2 regions of the Paenibacillus rhizoplanae genome follow, and region 1 is predicted to be linked to the other one. Evidence: riboswitches for the same ligand, from Rfam matches in the RefSeq annotation. Region 1 holds a riboswitch; the other holds the start of a gene.
What was found. Region 1 has a riboswitch for glycine ahead of ACFSX3_RS08855 (amino acid permease). Riboswitches for the same ligand answer to the same signal wherever they lie in the genome.

Region 1 (8,731 bases):
AGCCTGGTCCTCCACTGCCTCCAGATAAAAGTTACCCGATTCAGCCGCCTTGCCCGCGATCTCCGGCTGAACCAAAATGCGCACGCGTACATGGCGGTCATCCTCCGGCTGGTACTCATGCAGATCGAAATCCGCAGGCGCCTGAAACCTGTCATCCAGAACGGTAAGCCCGCTCATTCTGGATAACCGGAAATGACGGATCTCCTGCCGCAGTCCGCACCAGGCGACCAGGGTCCAGGCGCCTCTGTTCAGGACTAGTCCATACGGCGAGGCCGTTCGGACACTCCGGTGACTTCCGTCAGCTTCCTGTCTGCCCTTCGTATACCCGAAGCTGATCTTCCGCTGCTCCAGAATCGCGCGGCGGATCTGCTCCATGTACTCCTTCTCCTGTCCTTGCAGCTTATCTTTACTGGTACTCAGCAGCAGGATGCTCTGGCGGAGCCGGGCGGCATTCTCCTTGACATCATCCGGCAGAATCGCTTCAATCTTCCTGCCTGCTGCAGAGGCCCGGTTACCATACTCCGTATCGAACCGCTGCTCCACGAAATCCGTTCCGATCAGCAGGGTCACTGCCTCCTCCGCTGTGAAGCTGACCGGGGGCAGGAAATACCCTTTTACCAGCGAATATCCCTGACCTGTAGCTCCTACCACCGGCACTCCAGCTTCACTAAGCGCTTGGATATCGCGGTAGATGGTTCTTACGCTAGTCTCGAAGACGGACGCCAGATCCTCTGCCCGTACGACCCCTTTGCGCTGCAGCTCCAGTACGATGGCTAACATGCGGTCTGTCTTGTTCATGCGGCGGCTGCACCCTCTTCATTCTGAAATCAGTTTATGTATTGATTATACTGATTTCCTGATCACTTTTCTCCTTACGGCTTCTGATGGAGTACAGAACGAACAGCAGAATGAACCAGAGCGGAGTGAACAGCAGCGCCGGACGGGTCTCATCGGCAAAGAGCATGATCACAAGAATGGCAGCAAACAGCGTCAGGACGGCATAGTTCATCACCGGGGTGAATGGCGCTTTGAATTTGGAAGTGGCATGTAAGTCCGGGCGGTTCCTTTTGTACTTGATATGGCAGACCAGCACAACACCCCAGACCCAGATGAAGCAAATGGCGCTGATCGTAGTCACAATGCCGAAGGCCTGACCCGGAATGAGCTTGCTGAGCAGTGCCCCGGCAGAGATCACTATAGTAGAAATGAATAGGGAATTCGCAGGTACATGATTCCGGTTCAGCTTGCCGAGCTGAGGGGAGGCCTGATTCCGTCTGCTCAGATTGTAGAGAATCCGGCTGGTCGAGAACATCCCGCTGTTGCAGGCGGAGGCCGCCGAGGTTAAGACCACGAAATTGATAATCCCCGCAGCAACCGGAATCCCGACCAGACTGAAGGTTCTCACGAACGGACTTTCCGCCGCGCTAAGCTGGGTCCAGGGGTTAATGCACAGCAGCACGAAGAGCGCGCCTACATAGAAGAACAGAATCCGCAGCGGAATTTTGTTGATCGCGGACGGGATGTTTTTCTCCGGATTAGCCGTCTCCGCTGCCGATACCCCCACCAATTCCACGCCGACATAAGCGAACACCACCATCTGGAAGGAAAATAAGAAGCCCTTCACCCCGTTCGGGAACACGCCCCCGTGCTCCCAGAGATTGCGGACCGACACTGAGCCTGCATCCGTCTTGAACTGGGTCACCAGCAGGACAATGCCCAGGCCGATCAGGGCCAAAATCGTAACCACCTTGATCAGAGCAAACCAGAATTCGAGTTCGCCGAAGCTTTTGACCGTGAGCAGATTGAGCCCAAGCAGAATGATCAGGCAGATCACGGCCGGCACCCACTGCGGAATATCGAACCAGTACTGCACATAGACGCCCACTGCAATCACATCGGCCATCGCCGTCATAATCCAGCAGAACCAATAGGTCCAGCCCGTAATGTACGCCGCACGCGGCCCCAAGTAATCCTCAGCAATGTCTGTAAAAGATTGATACCCCGCCTTCGAGAGCAGCAGCTCCCCCAGCGCCCGCATCACAAAAAACACGGCAATCCCCACGATCAGATACGTGAGCATAATGGAAGGCCCGGCCTGCTGAATCGCCTTGCCTGAGCCCAGGAATAATCCTGTGCCGATCGTACCTCCGATGGCGATAAGCTGGACATGCCGGTTCGCCAGCTCTCTCTTTAACTCTGTCTGTGCCATACTGTTTCCCCCTTAATGAATTCAACGCTGAAAATACGCAAAAAGGAGACTGGATATCATCCAATCTCCCGGTTCATAAGAAGTTCCAAATAAGCTTCTGCAGCGGCGGCTAATCCGCACGGCAAAAACAAATCCGGTACTCTTCTGTCCTTCTGCCTGAGATTGTGAACCCTTCGGCGCTGCGGTTCCCCGCAGTCTCTCCAGAAGCTGCTCCTGCTATAGTGTGATCCATAGCAATCATAGCTCTTGTACTGTATTAAATTGGTGATGCGTTAATGCATTCCGATATTCTAACATACTACTTGCAATGTGAGCAATCATCTGTGAAAAAAGTCTCAATGCTTAGCAGGAGTTTTGCCCAATGAAGTCATTTTTGAATAAACAGGGTCATTTGCAAGAGAGAATTCCGTTCCTCCGCTCTACTATAATAAATTCATCCAGAACAAGTAGAGTGAGGTTAGAACTTATGGCAAATCCTGCACCACAAGCTATGAAGACCAAGCTAGCGACACCGCCCCAGAGCCGTTTCGGCCGTCTGCTGCACAATATCGTGCGATACCGGGTGCTGCTGCTGATGCTGCTGCCCACATCGATTATCTTTTTCATCAACTGCTATATTCCGATGTTCGGATTATTCATCGCCTTCAAGAACATTAACTACATTGACGGCATTATGGGCAGTCCTTGGGCCGGGCTGGATAACTTCCGTTTCCTCTTCGCCACCTCCGATGCTCTGCGGGTAACCATTAACACCGTTGGCTATAATGTGGTCTTCATTATCTCAGGCCTCATTCTCTCCGTCTCGCTGGCCATTGCAATCAATGAGGTGCGGGGCAAGCTGGCTTCGAAGTTCTTCCAGACCGTGATGATTATGCCGAACTTCCTGTCCATGGTCGTGGTCAGCTTCATCGTCTATGCCTTCCTGCACCCGGAGTACGGCTTCCTGGTCAAGCATATTCTGCCAATGTTCGGCTACTCCTCGGTGAACGCTTATATGCATCCTAACGCATGGCCTTACATTCTGTGGATCACCAAGATGTGGCATTCTATCGGGATCGGCAGTGTCATCTACCTTGCAGCCATCACCGGCATCAGCGAAGAATTGTATGAGGCTGCGGTGATGGACGGGGCCAGCAAATGGAAGCAGATCACCAAGATTACCCTGCCGCTGCTTACGCCGATCATGGTGATTCTCACGATTCTTAATATGGGCGGCATCTTCCGCTCTGACTTCGGGCTGTTCTACCATGTGACCCTGGACTCCGGTGCGCTGCGCTCGACTACGGACGTCATCGACACCTATGTCTACCGGGGCCTGATCCAGCTCAACGACCTGGGGATGTCCTCAGCGGCGAACTTCTACCAGTCCATCGTCGGCTTCTTCCTGGTCATAGGCGCGAACGCTCTGGCCCGCAAGCTGAACCGCGATACGGCTCTTTTCTAGAAACGGAGGATTCTAATGACTACTGCATCCCGAACCAGCGCTTACGCCAAGGGCTCTACCACCGCCCAGATTATACTTCATGTGTTCTTCATCGCCTTCAGCCTGGCGTGTATCCTGCCGATCCTGCTCATTGTTGCCATCTCCTTAACAAACGAGAAGACATTGACGCTGCAGGGATACAAATTCTGGCCCGATCATATCGACGCATCCGCGTATCAATATCTGTTCAAGCATTCGGAGACACTAGTTAAAGCGTATGGCGTCAGCCTGACCGTTACCCTTATCGGGACTGTTCTGGCCGTGCTGCTGATTGCGCTATATGCGTACCCGCTTTACCGGAAGGATTTTCCTTTTAAAAAGACATTCAATTTCTACCTGCTGATCACCATGCTGTTCTCGGGAGGGCTTGTCCCCTTCTATCTGCTGTACGTGAACTATCTCGATCTGAAGGACTCGCTGGTTGCACTGATTCTGCCCGGCCTGTCCAATGCCTTCTATATCTTCATTACCCGCACCTTCTTCCAGCAGACGATCCCGGAGGAGATGATTGAATCCGGCAAGCTTGACGGGGCCTCGGAATGGCGGATATTCTTCCAGCTTGTGCTTCCGATCTCCCTGCCTGTTCTGGCTACAATCGGTCTGTTCACTACACTGATGTATTGGAATGACTGGTTCAACTCCATGCTATTCATTAATGACACCGACAAATTCTCCTTGCAATACGTCATGATTCAGATGATCCGCCAGGCGGAATTCTTCAAAACCCAGCTTGCAGGCAGCGGTGTCGCCCTGATGGTACAAGAATCCGTTCCGACCGAAAGTCTGCGGATGGCTATGGTCGTGCTGTCGATTGGTCCGATTCTATTCATCTATCCGTTCTTCCAGAAGTACTTCACCAAGGGCCTTACTATAGGGTCAATTAAAGGTTAAGCGGTCTGACTCTGGCGTAAATGCCGGTTAGAATATATGATCTAATTATCATTCGAGGAGGTTCATACAAATGAGAACAACAAGAAGCTCGGGCACGGTGCTTGCCGCTCTGACTGCCGTGATACTGGGCATTACCGGATGCGGCGGGGGCAATTCAGGTGCATCCGCCCCGTCCAAGGCAGAATCGACAGCAGCAGCTACAACAGCAGGCACGGAAGGCAGCACGAATCCTGACACCTCAACGTTCCGGAAGCTGAAAGTTTACACGGTCGGGAATTTCCCGCAGAATGATACCAAGGCAGTTGTAGATGAGATCAATAAGTATCTCAAAGAGAAAATCAACGCCGAGATTGACTTCCAGGGACTCCCTTGGTCCTCATGGGCCGAGAAGATGGCACTGGCCTATCAATCCGGTGAACAGGTCGATCTGACCTTCGCCCCCAACTGGGCCGACTTCGCCAATAACGTAGCCAAGGGCGCGTTCCTTCCGCTGGATGATCTGTTAGCCAAATATGGACAAGGCATCAAGGATACCCTTGACCCCCGCTTCCTTGACGGCGGAACCGTAGACGGCAAAATCTATGCGATTCCTACCAATAAAGAAATCGGCGAGAGCCATACTATTATGTTCCGCAAGGATCTGGTGGATAAATACGGATTCGATGTGAACTCGATTGAGACGCTGGAGGATCTGGAGCCATGGCTGCAGACGATCAAGGAGAAGGAACCGGCCATCGCGCCCATCTGGCTCTCCGGCAGCGGCTCGGATACCCTGGGCTACTTCGACAAGACCAAAGAGAGCATGAAAGAGAACTTCCGTTATGAGCTGGTGGCCGGCGCTCCTGCCGGGATCGTCCTTGATACCAAGACCGATAAGATGGTGATCAGCTCGATGGAGTCCGACACCGCAATCTACCGGATGAAGCTCTACGGCGACTGGTTCAGCAAAGGCTACATCAATAAAGATGCTGCAACGACCAAAACCAGCACTGAAGACGCTTTCAAGGCAGGCAAGACCTGGATGAAATTCGGCTCAGACAAACCGGATTCCGACAAGGAAGATTCCATTGCCACCGGCATTGAGCTGGTGAAGCTGAAGGGGAATGAACCCGAGATCAGTACAGCCAGCGTCAGCAACTCCATGATGGCCATCGGACGCACCTCGATTGATCCCGAGCGGACCATGATGCTGCTGAACCTGCTGCACACCGACCCGGTTCTGGTCAATCTGATTGATTTCGGTGTGGAAGGCAAGCAGTATGTCAAGGTAGAAGGCAAGGACAACTTCATCAAGCTGCCTGACGGCATTGCTACACGCGCCGATACAGGTTGGGCACCTGGAATTGAATGGATGTTCGGTAACCAGAGCCTGACCTATCTGTGGGAAGGCGAAAGTGCCGACAAGTGGGAGAAGTTCAAGGCTTATAACGAGAGCGCCCATAAGGTGAAGTCCTTCGGCTTCAACTTCAATACCGACGCTGTCAAAACACAGGTCTCTGTGGTCAGCAATATTATCAAGGAATTCCGCCCGCTGCTGGAAACGGGCAGCCTGGGAGTAGACAAGGTGCTGACGGAATACAATAATAAGCTGAAGGCTAACGGCATTGAGGATATCCGTGCCGAGGTTCAGAAGCAATATGATGCGTGGAAAGCCAAACAATCCTAAACAAACAAGTGGAAACGACTATGCCGTCCTTTTAAGGACGGCACCCGTTTCAGCGAGAAATATAAGGATAAGTTGTGTTGTGGAACATACAAATTCTTATATTTTAAGCTAAGGGGAAGGACGGATGCCGTCCTTCCCCTTTCCTGCCGCTCAGGCTGAATGTACCTAAGGATAAGGGGGAAGACTGTGAAACTATCATTGCGATTCAAAGTGAGTGCCCTTGTCTTGCTGCTGGTCACGCCGCTGTTCCTCTTTCTCTCCTACACCAATCTCTATTCGACCAACATTGTCCGGGAGAAGGTGGCGAAGTCTGCCTCGGACACGTTGACCCTGCACTTAGGTACACTCGATGAGCTGCTGGAGCAGACCAGCCATTATCTGCTGCGCACCGCCAATGAGAACATGCTGCTGGAGCTCTATTCGGACAGCGGGCCCGACAGCGTCAATTATTATCTGTCCATCCGCAAACTGATGGACCAGTGGTACAGCGATGTCAGCTACTACACCATTATCCGCAGTGTGTTCGTCTACCATCAGGAACGGGATGAGCTCTTCCTAAGCAGCCAGAGAGAGTATTACCAGGAGAAGGAGGTCATTACCTCCGGGCTGTCTTCACACCTCAAGGCCCCTAATCTTCAGGCCTCCCTGAAGTGGGAGACTGTGACCCTCGGCGGAGAGCCGGTGCTATTCAAGGTGCTGCCGGACAAGAGCGGACGGCTTCTCATGGGGGTACTGGTCAGCATTGATTCCCTGGCCCAGCCCCTGACCCAGCTGGAGTCTACCGGAGGAAGCGGACAGGTCGGCGTGATCGATAATGACGGTAAATTACTCTGGGGCCAGTTCGCCAGTGAAGATCTTGCGCTCATCCGCAGCCAGCTTACTCAGCCTAACCCTCGTGCGGATGCCTCGATTCGCCTGAGTAACGGCAATTCGTATCTGCTGATTGACAAGCCTTCGCAGTATTCCAATCTGAATGTCTTTTTCCTGCTGGATGAGAAGTCGATTCTCGACGAGCTACCGATCTTCCAGCGGATCATCAAGGTGATTCCCTTCGCCATTATCCTCGTAATGGTTATCCTGCTGGCTCTGCTCAGCAGACTGGTGTTCAAGCCTATCCAGCAATTGACCAGCGGGATGCGCATCCTGGGGAAGGGACAGCTGGAATACCGGCTGAAGGACGGCAACAGCAGGGAGTTCCAGATCATTACAATGCAATTCAACCAGATGGCCGAGCAGATCGGCAATCTCAAGATTGATGTGTATGAGGAGCAGATGAAGGTGCAGCAGGCCGAGCTGAAGCATCTCCAGGCGCAGATCAATCCCCATTTTTTCATGAATTCCCTGAATATCGTCTTTCATCTGGTAGAGCTGAAGCAGTATGCGCTGATCAAAAAAATGATTGGACATCTGGTCTCCCACTTCCGCTTCATTATGAATACCAATGACGCCTGGATTCCGCTGCGCGGCGAGCTGGGTCATATTCAGAATTATATCGAGATTCAGATGGTCATGTATCCGAACAAGCTGTCTTATGAGGTGCAGCTTCCGCAGGAGCTTGAGTCAACGCTGATACCGCCGCTGCTGATCCAGCCCTTCGTCGAGAATGCCATCAAGCATGGATTCATCAACAATTCGAAGCCCTTCAACGTTGGCATAACAGTCAGTGAAGAAGCCGGGGAGAGCGGCAACTGCTGCATTGCCATTCAGATCCGCGATTCCGGGCCGGGCTTCTCCACGGTTCAGCTCGACATGCTCAATCATGGCGTATATGAGCGCAAGCCGACAGATCGCCATCTGGGAATATGGAACGTATACAGACGCATGCTGATGTTCTATAACAACCGGGCACGGCTTACCTTCCACAACGCTCCAGACGGAGGCGCGGTTGTGGAAATCAGACTACCCGTTCAAAAGGAGCTGTGACGTTCAATGTACAGAGTTCTAATCGTTGACGACCAATACTTCGCCTTGCTCGGCCTCCAGCAGGGGGTGGATTGGAGCGCGCTTAGCGTGTCGGATGTCTGTCTGGCGGAGAACGTGGATCAGGCGATTGCTGTTCTTGAACAGCAGCCCGTAGACCTGCTCATCTGCGATATCGAAATGCCGGGCAGAAGCGGCCTGGAGCTGCTGGCCTGGGTGAAGCAATCCGCTCCCGGCACGCTGACGATTATGCTGACCTGCCATGCCGATTTCGAGTATGCCCAGCGCGCGATTTACCACGGAGCCTTCCATTACCTGCTCAAGCCTGTAGACTATGAGGAATTGATGAAAATCTCCCGCGAGGCGCTCGCCGAGATCAGCAAGCAAAGAGAGCAGCAACAGTTCGAGGCCCTAATTCAGAAGTACCGGAGACAGTGGGAGCATCAGCTCCCCCTGCTGGTGGAACGGTTCTGGCAGGATATTCTCAGCCAGCGGGCGGCGCCCGTGCTGGAATCGCTCACCCTTCCGGCGAACACCTACAATCTGGACCTGCAGCCCGGGG
Region 2 (8,731 bases), on a different contig from region 1:
GGAGGGTGGAAGCGGCGTGCTGGAGGGCCATCCGGGAATCACAGGAACAGACGTTTCGAAGGGTCCTAATGAAGACGGCGGAACCGCTGGCGGTCCTTCTGCTACAGGCTCCGCGAATGCGGACGGGCTGAATGCAACCGGACAAACAGGAGATGGGGCTGGGCACCAGCCGTCAGCGCGTGAGCTTGCTTTTCGGGAACAGGAAGCGAAGCTGGCTGCGCTTATGGGGGTTATCACCCAATACGTGGAGGAGAATAACCTGGGTGAGCAGATTTTTGTTGCCGATAAGCCGCAGGGCATTGCCATCACGCTGAGTGACCGGTTCCTGTTCGATGCGGGTAAGGCTGAGTTGAAATCTCCTGCGTTCCCTGCACTGCGCCAGCTCTCCGGCCTGTTCCGCGGCATCGGCGCCACCATCAGCATCGAAGGCCACACCGACAATGTTCCCGTGACGCCAGGCTCGGTGTACAAAGATAACTGGGATCTATCCGGCGCCCGTGCGCTGTCCGTCCTGCGCTTTTTTCTGGACAAAGAGGGGCTGAGCCCCGATACCTTCCAGTACGCGGGTTATGCCGATACCCGGCCCGCCTACGATAATACAAGCGCCGAGGGAAAACAGCGGAACCGCCGGGTTGAACTCATTGTTCTGCGGCAGCTGCAGGAGGAAGAATAGCACGTAACCGCGAGCGGATCCGCTCAGATACCGGCAGGCGGCAGAAGCATATATCCATTTGCTAATATAAGGAGATAGACCGCTATGCAGGATACAAACGGAGCGGCGCCGGAGGCCGCAGGGTTTTTCAGGTTTTTGCGGCTGGCAGTTTCGCTGATCGTGATCATTATTGCCCAGGGGATGCTTACCCTCTTCGTCGGATTTTTTGCCGCCTTCATGCAGTTCTTCTCCTCCCGTTACTTCTGGGGAGACCTGGCCCGCGTCTATCCGCTGGACAAGCTGATTGCAATTGGCGCTGATTACCTTATTGCCGGAGCTCTCTTCGCCCTGGCTTGATTCGGGGTCTGGTGGATGCTCTACGGCTTGTCCGGGAATGGGCGTATCCGCTGTTTCCCCCTGCTTCTGCTGAGCGCGTATTCGACGTTTCTTCTCCTCTTTTTACAAGTCAATCCGGTCTATAACCCGGAAGCCATGATCCCCAGTTCTGCCGGGGAAGCGACATTTATCGTTTGTATGGGGATGTCGGCCGCCGTGCTTTTCCCGTTTTATTCAGCCGGAGTGTATTATTTCGTGCTCAAGCCCGCCACCCGTCCGCGAAAAAGATACCGTTTCCTGCTGCTGTGCTCTGTATTTTCCATTGCGGGTCTGGCTCTTCTGCCCCTGCTGTGGCAGCTGGCTCCGGGCCTTTATCCCGGTCTGCTTGGGTTTCCGGAATGATATACAGACGCAAAAAGACAGACCTCTCACATTAGTAACATCTAATGTAATAAAGAGAAGTCTGTCGTATTAATAGCCGTTTTTGCAAATACACTAACTTTTATTCCCCAACCAGTTCCTTGTACGCAGCCGCATCCAACAGACCGGTTACTGCCTCAGCGAACTCTACATCCAGCTCCAGCTCAAAAATCCAACCGTCTCCGTAAGGCTGATCATTGATCAGCTCCGGGCTGGCCTCCAGCGCATCGTTGATCTTGGTCACCTTACCGGAGACGGGTGAATATAGCTCTGATACCGTCTTCACGGACTCGATACTGCCCACGCTGTCACCAGCGGAGATCGCCGCGCCGACTTCCGGGAATTCTACAAACACGATATCGCCGAGCAGATGCTGCGCATGATCCGTAATCCCTACACGTACTACGCGTCCCTCGCCCTGCTGCGCCCACTCATGCTCTTCGCTGTATAGCAGGTTGTCCAGCACTTCACTCATTTCCAAGCCGCCTCTTTTCCGTAATTGGAGTTCTAAATTTAGTTATAGCCTAAGTTATCAGCTTGCCTAATGTCAATATAACTGACAGTAAAATTAAATTTGTCAACTTTTTGACGTTTTTTGATTGACAGGGCGAAGGGTTACCCGGTTTAATGGAGTCAGTAGAATAACATATGGTTTGCGAATGATGGCATAGGGAGAGACTGTCTCACAGGAAGACAGCGCCGAAGGAGTAAGCCCGGGATGGGTGAATCTCTCAGGCAAAAGGACCTTTGCCGGACGCATCTCTGGAGAGCATCCGGGTGCCTGCGCCGCAGGCTTCACGGATCACCAACGGGGAAACTTGCGCTGTACGGCAGGGTAACTCTCAGGTACCAAGGACAGAGCGAAAGTCCATTTATGCATACGTGCATAATGGCTTTCGCCTGTCCTTTTTCGTATGTAATCAGACCAAGGGAGTGACAAGATGGAGTCTTTGAGAAGAACGCCTTTTTATGACCTCTATGCCGCTTATGCGGAGTCCAGATGTATTGATTTCGGCGGCTGGGAGCTGCCGGTGCAGTTCACAGGCATTGTGAAGGAGCATGAAGCCGTCCGTGAACGGGCCGGACTGTTCGATGTCTCCCACATGGGGGAATTCATGGTTACCGGGAGCGGCGCTGAAGCCTTCCTCCAGAGAATGACCACCAATGATGTCACACGCCTGGAAGACGGCGCAGCGCAGTACACCCTGATGCTCTACCCAAGCGGCGGAGTGGTGGACGATCTGCTGGTATACCAGCTGGGCGAGGAGCGTTACATGCTTGTCGTCAATGCGTCCAACATCGACAAGGACTTTCAGTGGCTGCAGGAGCATCTCACCGCTGAGTTCAGCGGGGTCAATCTGAAGAACATTTCCGATGAGACTCTGCTGCTCGCCTTGCAGGGACCGCTGGCGGAGACGATTCTGGCCAAGGTCACGCAGGTGCCACTGACGGAGCTTAAGCCGTTCCACTTCATCGAACACGCGGAAGTCTGCGGCGTCACCGTCCTGCTCTCCCGTACCGGATATACCGGCGAAGACGGCTTCGAGCTGTATGCTCCCGCAGATACAGCAGCAGCACTCTGGAACGGTCTGCTGGCTGCGGGCGCTCCGCATGGCCTGACTCCTGCCGGACTCGGCGCACGCGATACGCTGCGCTTCGAGGCCAAGCTGCCGCTGTACGGCCAGGAGCTGTCAGCGGACATCACTCCCCTTGAAGCCGGTGTCCAGTTCTTCGTGAAGCTGGATGCAGGGGATTTCATCGGCCGCGATGCCCTGCTGAAGCAGAAGGAAGCCGGTCTGCCCCGGCGTCTTGTGGGCCTGGAGATGATCGACCGCGGCATTCCCCGCTCCCACTATCCCGTGTACGCGGACGGCGTGAAGATCGGTGAAGTAACGACTGGCACCCAGTCCCCGACCCTGAAGCGGAACCTCGGACTTGCTCTGCTGGACGCTGCCTATACGGAGCTTGGCACAGAGGTGTACGTGGAGATTCGCGGCAAGCAGCTCAAGGCTGCCGTCATCAAAGCCCCATTCTACAAAAGAAGCCAAGGAGTGAAGCCGCAATGAAGCACCGCTATCTGCCTATGACTGAGCAAGACCGCACAGAAATGATGGAAACCGTAGGTATCCAGTCCATCGATGAGCTGTTCGCCGATATTCCGCAGTCTGTCCGCTACCAGGGAACAATGCCGATGTCAGGCGCCTTGGACGAATACGCACTGCTTCGCCATATGAAGGGCCTGGCTCACAAGAATGCCGACTTCGATACCCACACCAGCTTCCTGGGCGCCGGACTGTACGACCACCACGTTCCGGTCGTCATCAACCATGTGATTTCCCGTTCAGAATTCTATACTGCCTACACTCCTTACCAGCCGGAGATCAGCCAGGGGGAGCTTCAGGCGATTTTTGAATTCCAATCCTATATCTGTGAGCTGACCGGCATGAAGGTTGCCAATGCCAGTATGTATGACGGCGCAACCGCCTTCTCCGAAGCGGCTGTGCTGGCCGCAGGCGCCACCAAACGCAAGAAACTGATTGTCTCCCGTACAGTTCACCCGGAAGCGCGTCAGGTGCTGCGTACCTCCGCCAACGCCTGGGGTCTGCAAATTGTAGAGATTGACTATGCTGACGGGGTAACGGATCTCGCCAAGCTGGCCGAAGCCATCGACAGCGATACCGCTGCCGTTCTGGTTCAGTCCCCCAACTTCTTCGGCGGGATTGAGGATCTGCGCGGGATCGAACCGCTGATCCATGCGGTTAAGGGACTGCTTGTCGTCAGCGCGAATCCCATTGCACTTGGCGTATTGGAGTCTCCCGGACGGCTTGGCGCAGACATCGTTGTCGGCGACGCGCAGCCGCTGGGAATTGCCGCTTCGCTCGGCGGTCCGACCTGCGGATTCTTCGCCGTTGCCGAGCCGCTCATGCGCCGGATGCCGGGCCGGATCGTCGGCCAGACGGTTGACCGGAATGGCAAGCGCGGCTTCGTGCTGACGCTGCAAGCCCGCGAACAGCATATCCGCCGTGAGAAGGCGACCTCGAATATCTGCTCCAATCAGGCGCTCTTGGCGCTGTGCGCTTCCGTCTACTTGTCCGTGATGGGCAAGGAGGGCATGCGCGAGGTTGGTGAGTTGAACATCCGCAAGAGCCACTATGCCGCTGGGCGGCTGGCTGAAATCACTGGCGCAGAGCGCGTCTTCACTGCCCCGTTCTTCAATGAATTCGTCCTGAAGCTCCCGGAGGGCAGCAGTGTGAGTGCGGTTAACTCCAAGCTGCTGAAGGAAGGCTATCTGGGCGGTTATGACTTAAGCCGGGATTATCCCGAGCTGGCCGGACATATGCTGGTTGCCGTAACGGAGAAACGAAGCAAGACCGAAATTGACGAATTCGCAAGCGCACTGGAGGGCTGTGTATGAAACCGGAACAAAGTCTGATTTTTGAATTAAGCCGTCCAGGCCGCTCTGCCTACTCCCTGCCTCTGTGTGATGTGCCGCAGGACGAGGGGCTTGACTCACTCATTCCTGAAGGGCTGCTGCGCAGTGAGCCGGTAGTACTGCCGGAGGTATCCGAGGTGGATGTGATCCGCCACTATACCGCCCTGTCCCGCCGCAACTTCGGAGTTGATAACGGCTTCTATCCGCTCGGCTCCTGCACGATGAAATACAATCCCAAGATCAACGAGGATGTCGCCCGCTTCCCGGGACTCTCCAAGATCCACCCGTATCAGCCGGAAGAGAGCATCCAGGGTGCGCTTGAACTGATGTACACGCTGCAAAAGGATCTCGCCGCCCTGACCGGCATGGATGCCGTATCCCTGCAGCCCGCTGCCGGCGCCCACGGCGAGTGGACCGGCCTGATGATGATCCGCGCCTACCATGAGAGCCGCGGCGAAGTCCGCTCCAAGGTAATCGTGCCCGATTCCTCGCACGGCACCAACCCGGCCAGTGCCGCCGCAGCCGGTCTCGACACCGTGACCATCCCCTCCAATGACAAGGGAATGGTGGACCTCGAAGCACTGAAGGCCGCTGTCGGCAGCGACACCGCCGCGCTGATGCTGACGAACCCGAGTACCCTCGGACTCTTCGAGACGCAGATCGTCGAGATCGCCGCGATTGTCCATGAAGCGGGCGGCCTGCTCTATTATGACGGAGCGAACTCCAACGCGATTATGGGCATCACCCGCCCGGGCGATATGGGCTTCGATGTGGTGCATCTCAATCTGCACAAGACGATGAGTACGCCGCATGGCGGCGGAGGTCCGGGAGCCGGACCAGTCGGTGTAAAGGCGAAGCTGATCCCGTTCCTGCCGCAGCCTACTGTGGCACAGAACGAAGACGGCAGCTTCACGCTGGACTGCGGCGGGCCGGAATCGATCGGCCGCGTCAAAGCCTTTTACGGCAACTTCGGGATTCTCGTCCGTGCTTATGCGTATATACGCACCTACGGTCCTGACGGTCTGCGTGAAGTCTCCGAGAACGCTGTGCTGAACGCCAACTATATGATGCACCGGCTGGCTCCTTACTTCGAGATTCCCTTCCCGGGCATCTGCAAGCATGAATTCGTCATGTCCGGTAAGAACCTTAAGCAATACGGTGTACGTACCCTTGATGTAGCCAAACGACTGCTCGACTTCGGCTATCATCCGCCAACCGTCTACTTCCCGCTGACGGTAGAGGAATGTATGATGATTGAACCGACCGAGACCGAGAGCAAAGAGACGCTCGATGGCTTCATTGAGACGATGATCCGAATCGTTAAGGAAGCCGAGGAGACGCCGGAGATTGTCATTAACGCACCGCATACGACTGAAATCAGCCGCCTGGATGAGACACAGGCCGCGCGTAAGCCGGTACTGAACTGCTCCTGCGGTTAACTTTTGCCAGAGAAGCCAGGCTTCTACGTCACACAAGTGGAAACGGCTTTGCCGTCCTTTTAAAGGACGGTACCGTTTCGGCGAGAACTAGAAGGATAATTTGTAGCGTGTAACATATAGATTCTTATATTTTCAAATAGCCGGGTCAGGGATACATTCGTATCGCTGCCCGGCTATTTTGTATGTACCCGGAAGCGGATTCTCCCGGCTAAGGCGTAAGGCGCTTCACGAACTGGAAACGGTCGTTCACCCGCATTTTACTATAGATACTCTTCAGCATATTGCGCACGGTGCCTTCACTGATGCCCAGATCGCTCCCGATGTGCAGCGCGCTCTTCTCCATCAGCCACAGCCTCGCTACCTCCTGTTCCCGCGCAGTCAGTTTATATTCCTGCAACGTGGCCTCAAGCCGGTACTGCTGCATCTCCGGGTTCTTCTCCATCCACTTCTCCATGATATTCTCGGCAATCTGCTGCACGAAGGGAATGGCGAATTCAATAGGCTCTCCTCTATTAAAAGAAATATCAACATACCCGTAAACGTTATCATCATACTGCAGCGGAGCACATACACAGTTCCAGTCCCGGAAGGTCTGATCCGTATGCTCCGTTCCCCGCACCACCCCGATGCAGTTCATCTCCATCGCCAGCGATACGGCATTCATTCCCGCCTGTTGCCTGCTTAAGCTAACCCCCGGACGCAGCTCCGCCTGCTCCATCTCCGCCTGCGTATCCGAAGAAGAATAGACCAGCTCCAGAATGGTCCCCGCCTTGTCCGTCAGGAATACCACATATGGAATGGAGAGCAGCTGGCTTAATTTGTTCATTTCACTGCGTATCGAAGAAATCATAGCCCGATGATAGATATGCTCCCTGGATTCTTCGGAAGAACCCGCCACGGACATTCCGCTCTGGACATCAACTTGAGGTGCATCGAGCGGCCGGAAGGCTTCAAGCTCGCTTGCTTCTAAATCCCCAGGCATACTCCATGCTCTTGATTGATTAAAGATTCTCACAAACGATCCCTCCATATTTACCAATTCCTACATCATCAATTTTAAAAGAAAGCATTATAACATACAATTACGGAATAATGAACATTCAGTATTGGATCTGTAAATCTCCGCGTTAGCGCTGTAAAATGTAGAAATCTGTTCATCTTATATTTCTACAAAAAACCAGGAGGTTCGACATGCTTCGCATCGGCTATTTATCGTCTGCCCTCAATCTGGCTACCGCCATGGTATCCTTCCTGCGCTTCGGCAGTAATAATGCCCTGTTCATCATGGCCAGCTATACCCTCTTAACCCTTGCGGGATACCGGCTGCTGCAGAATAAAAGGACGCTGCATCTGATCCCGCTGCTCACCTTCAGCTGTTCATTCCTCTTATACAACGTGACCTATGTATTGTTGAAGCAGATTAACCTCGTAGACCTGTATGCTGTAGACTGGAGACTTGAGGTTCAGCTGGCGCTTCCCCTGCTGGTAGGGTTCGCCGTCCAGACTCTCCTTAAGCGGAGCGGTAAATCCCGGTTGGTGTAGGCTATCCGGGGTTGCCGCTTTTTTTTGCAAAATCGACCTAATCTGATAGTTTTCGACATCGGCTCAGTGATATATTTACTCTTACGTCTTTCAGATCGCTGAGGATTCAGAAATCTTCTCCGCAGGCATCTGCGGCAACGCTTTCAAAGTAATGAACAGGAGGGTTAAGCTTGAGTATGATTAAAGCCAAAGGACTGAGCAAGTCCTTTATGCAGGCAGTGAAGGAGCCCGGCCTTAAGGGAGCGGTGAAGCATCTGTTCCTGCCCCGGCATATTGAGAAGGTGGCGGTCAAGCCGCTGGATCTGAGGATTGAAGCGGGGGAGACGGTGGCCTACGTGGGACCGAATGGTGCCGGTAAATCGACCACCATCAAGATGCTGACCGGCATTCTGATGCCTTCCTCCGGGAGTATCTCGGTGAACGGAATCAACCCGTACCGCAAAAGAATGGAAAACGCCGCCCAGATCGGCGCAGTTTTCGGGCAGCGCACCCAGCTGTGGTGGGATATTCCGATTGCCGAGTCCTTCTCGCTGCTGAAGGATATCTATCAGATTCCGGATGCCCTCTACAGGAAGAACATGGACTTGTTCACCGAAATGCTCGGGATGAGCGAATTCATTCACCTGTCCGCGCGGAAGCTCTCGCTGGGTCAGCGCATGCGTGCCGATCTGGCCGCAGCCCTGCTGCATAATCCGCCGATTCTGTATCTCGATGAGCCGACGATTGGCCTTGATGTATCTGTGAAGGAGAAGATCCGCGGGTTCATTAAGCAGATCAACCAGGAGCAGCAGACGACCGTGATGCTGACGACCCATGATTTGGGCGACATCGAGGACCTGTGCAAGCGGCTGGTCATTATCGATCACGGTGCGATTATTTATGACGGTACGCTGAGCGAGGTCAAGGCCC

Region 2: linked by a shared signal. The riboswitch ahead of gcvT (glycine cleavage system aminomethyltransferase GcvT) and the one ahead of ACFSX3_RS08855 (amino acid permease) in region 1 are both predicted to bind glycine.

The regions. Positions count from the first base shown of each region.
Region 1 covers NZ_JBHUKY010000019.1:243,592-252,322, reverse strand. The annotation lists gene ACFSX3_RS08860 (helix-turn-helix transcriptional regulator) at 1-798, opposite strand, end outside; gene ACFSX3_RS08855 (amino acid permease) at 833-2,209, opposite strand; glycine riboswitch at 2,344-2,423, opposite strand; gene ACFSX3_RS08850 (ABC transporter permease) at 2,676-3,653, shown strand; gene ACFSX3_RS08845 (carbohydrate ABC transporter permease) at 3,669-4,583, shown strand; gene ACFSX3_RS08840 (ABC transporter substrate-binding protein) at 4,654-6,249, shown strand; gene ACFSX3_RS08835 (sensor histidine kinase) at 6,436-8,172, shown strand; gene ACFSX3_RS08830 (helix-turn-helix domain-containing protein) at 8,179-8,731, shown strand, end outside.
Region 2 covers NZ_JBHUKY010000031.1:82,190-90,920, forward strand. The annotation lists gene ACFSX3_RS17820 (flagellar motor protein MotB) at 1-673, shown strand, start outside; gene ACFSX3_RS17825 (hypothetical protein) at 758-1,009, shown strand; gene ACFSX3_RS17830 (hypothetical protein) at 1,025-1,390, shown strand; gene gcvH (glycine cleavage system protein GcvH) at 1,491-1,883, opposite strand; glycine riboswitch at 2,068-2,165, shown strand; gene gcvT (glycine cleavage system aminomethyltransferase GcvT) at 2,350-3,474, shown strand; gene gcvPA (aminomethyl-transferring glycine dehydrogenase subunit GcvPA) at 3,471-4,823, shown strand; gene gcvPB (aminomethyl-transferring glycine dehydrogenase subunit GcvPB) at 4,820-6,280, shown strand; gene ACFSX3_RS17855 (LuxR C-terminal-related transcriptional regulator) at 6,489-7,262, opposite strand; gene ACFSX3_RS17860 (hypothetical protein) at 7,472-7,822, shown strand; gene ACFSX3_RS17865 (ABC transporter ATP-binding protein) at 7,999-8,731, shown strand, end outside.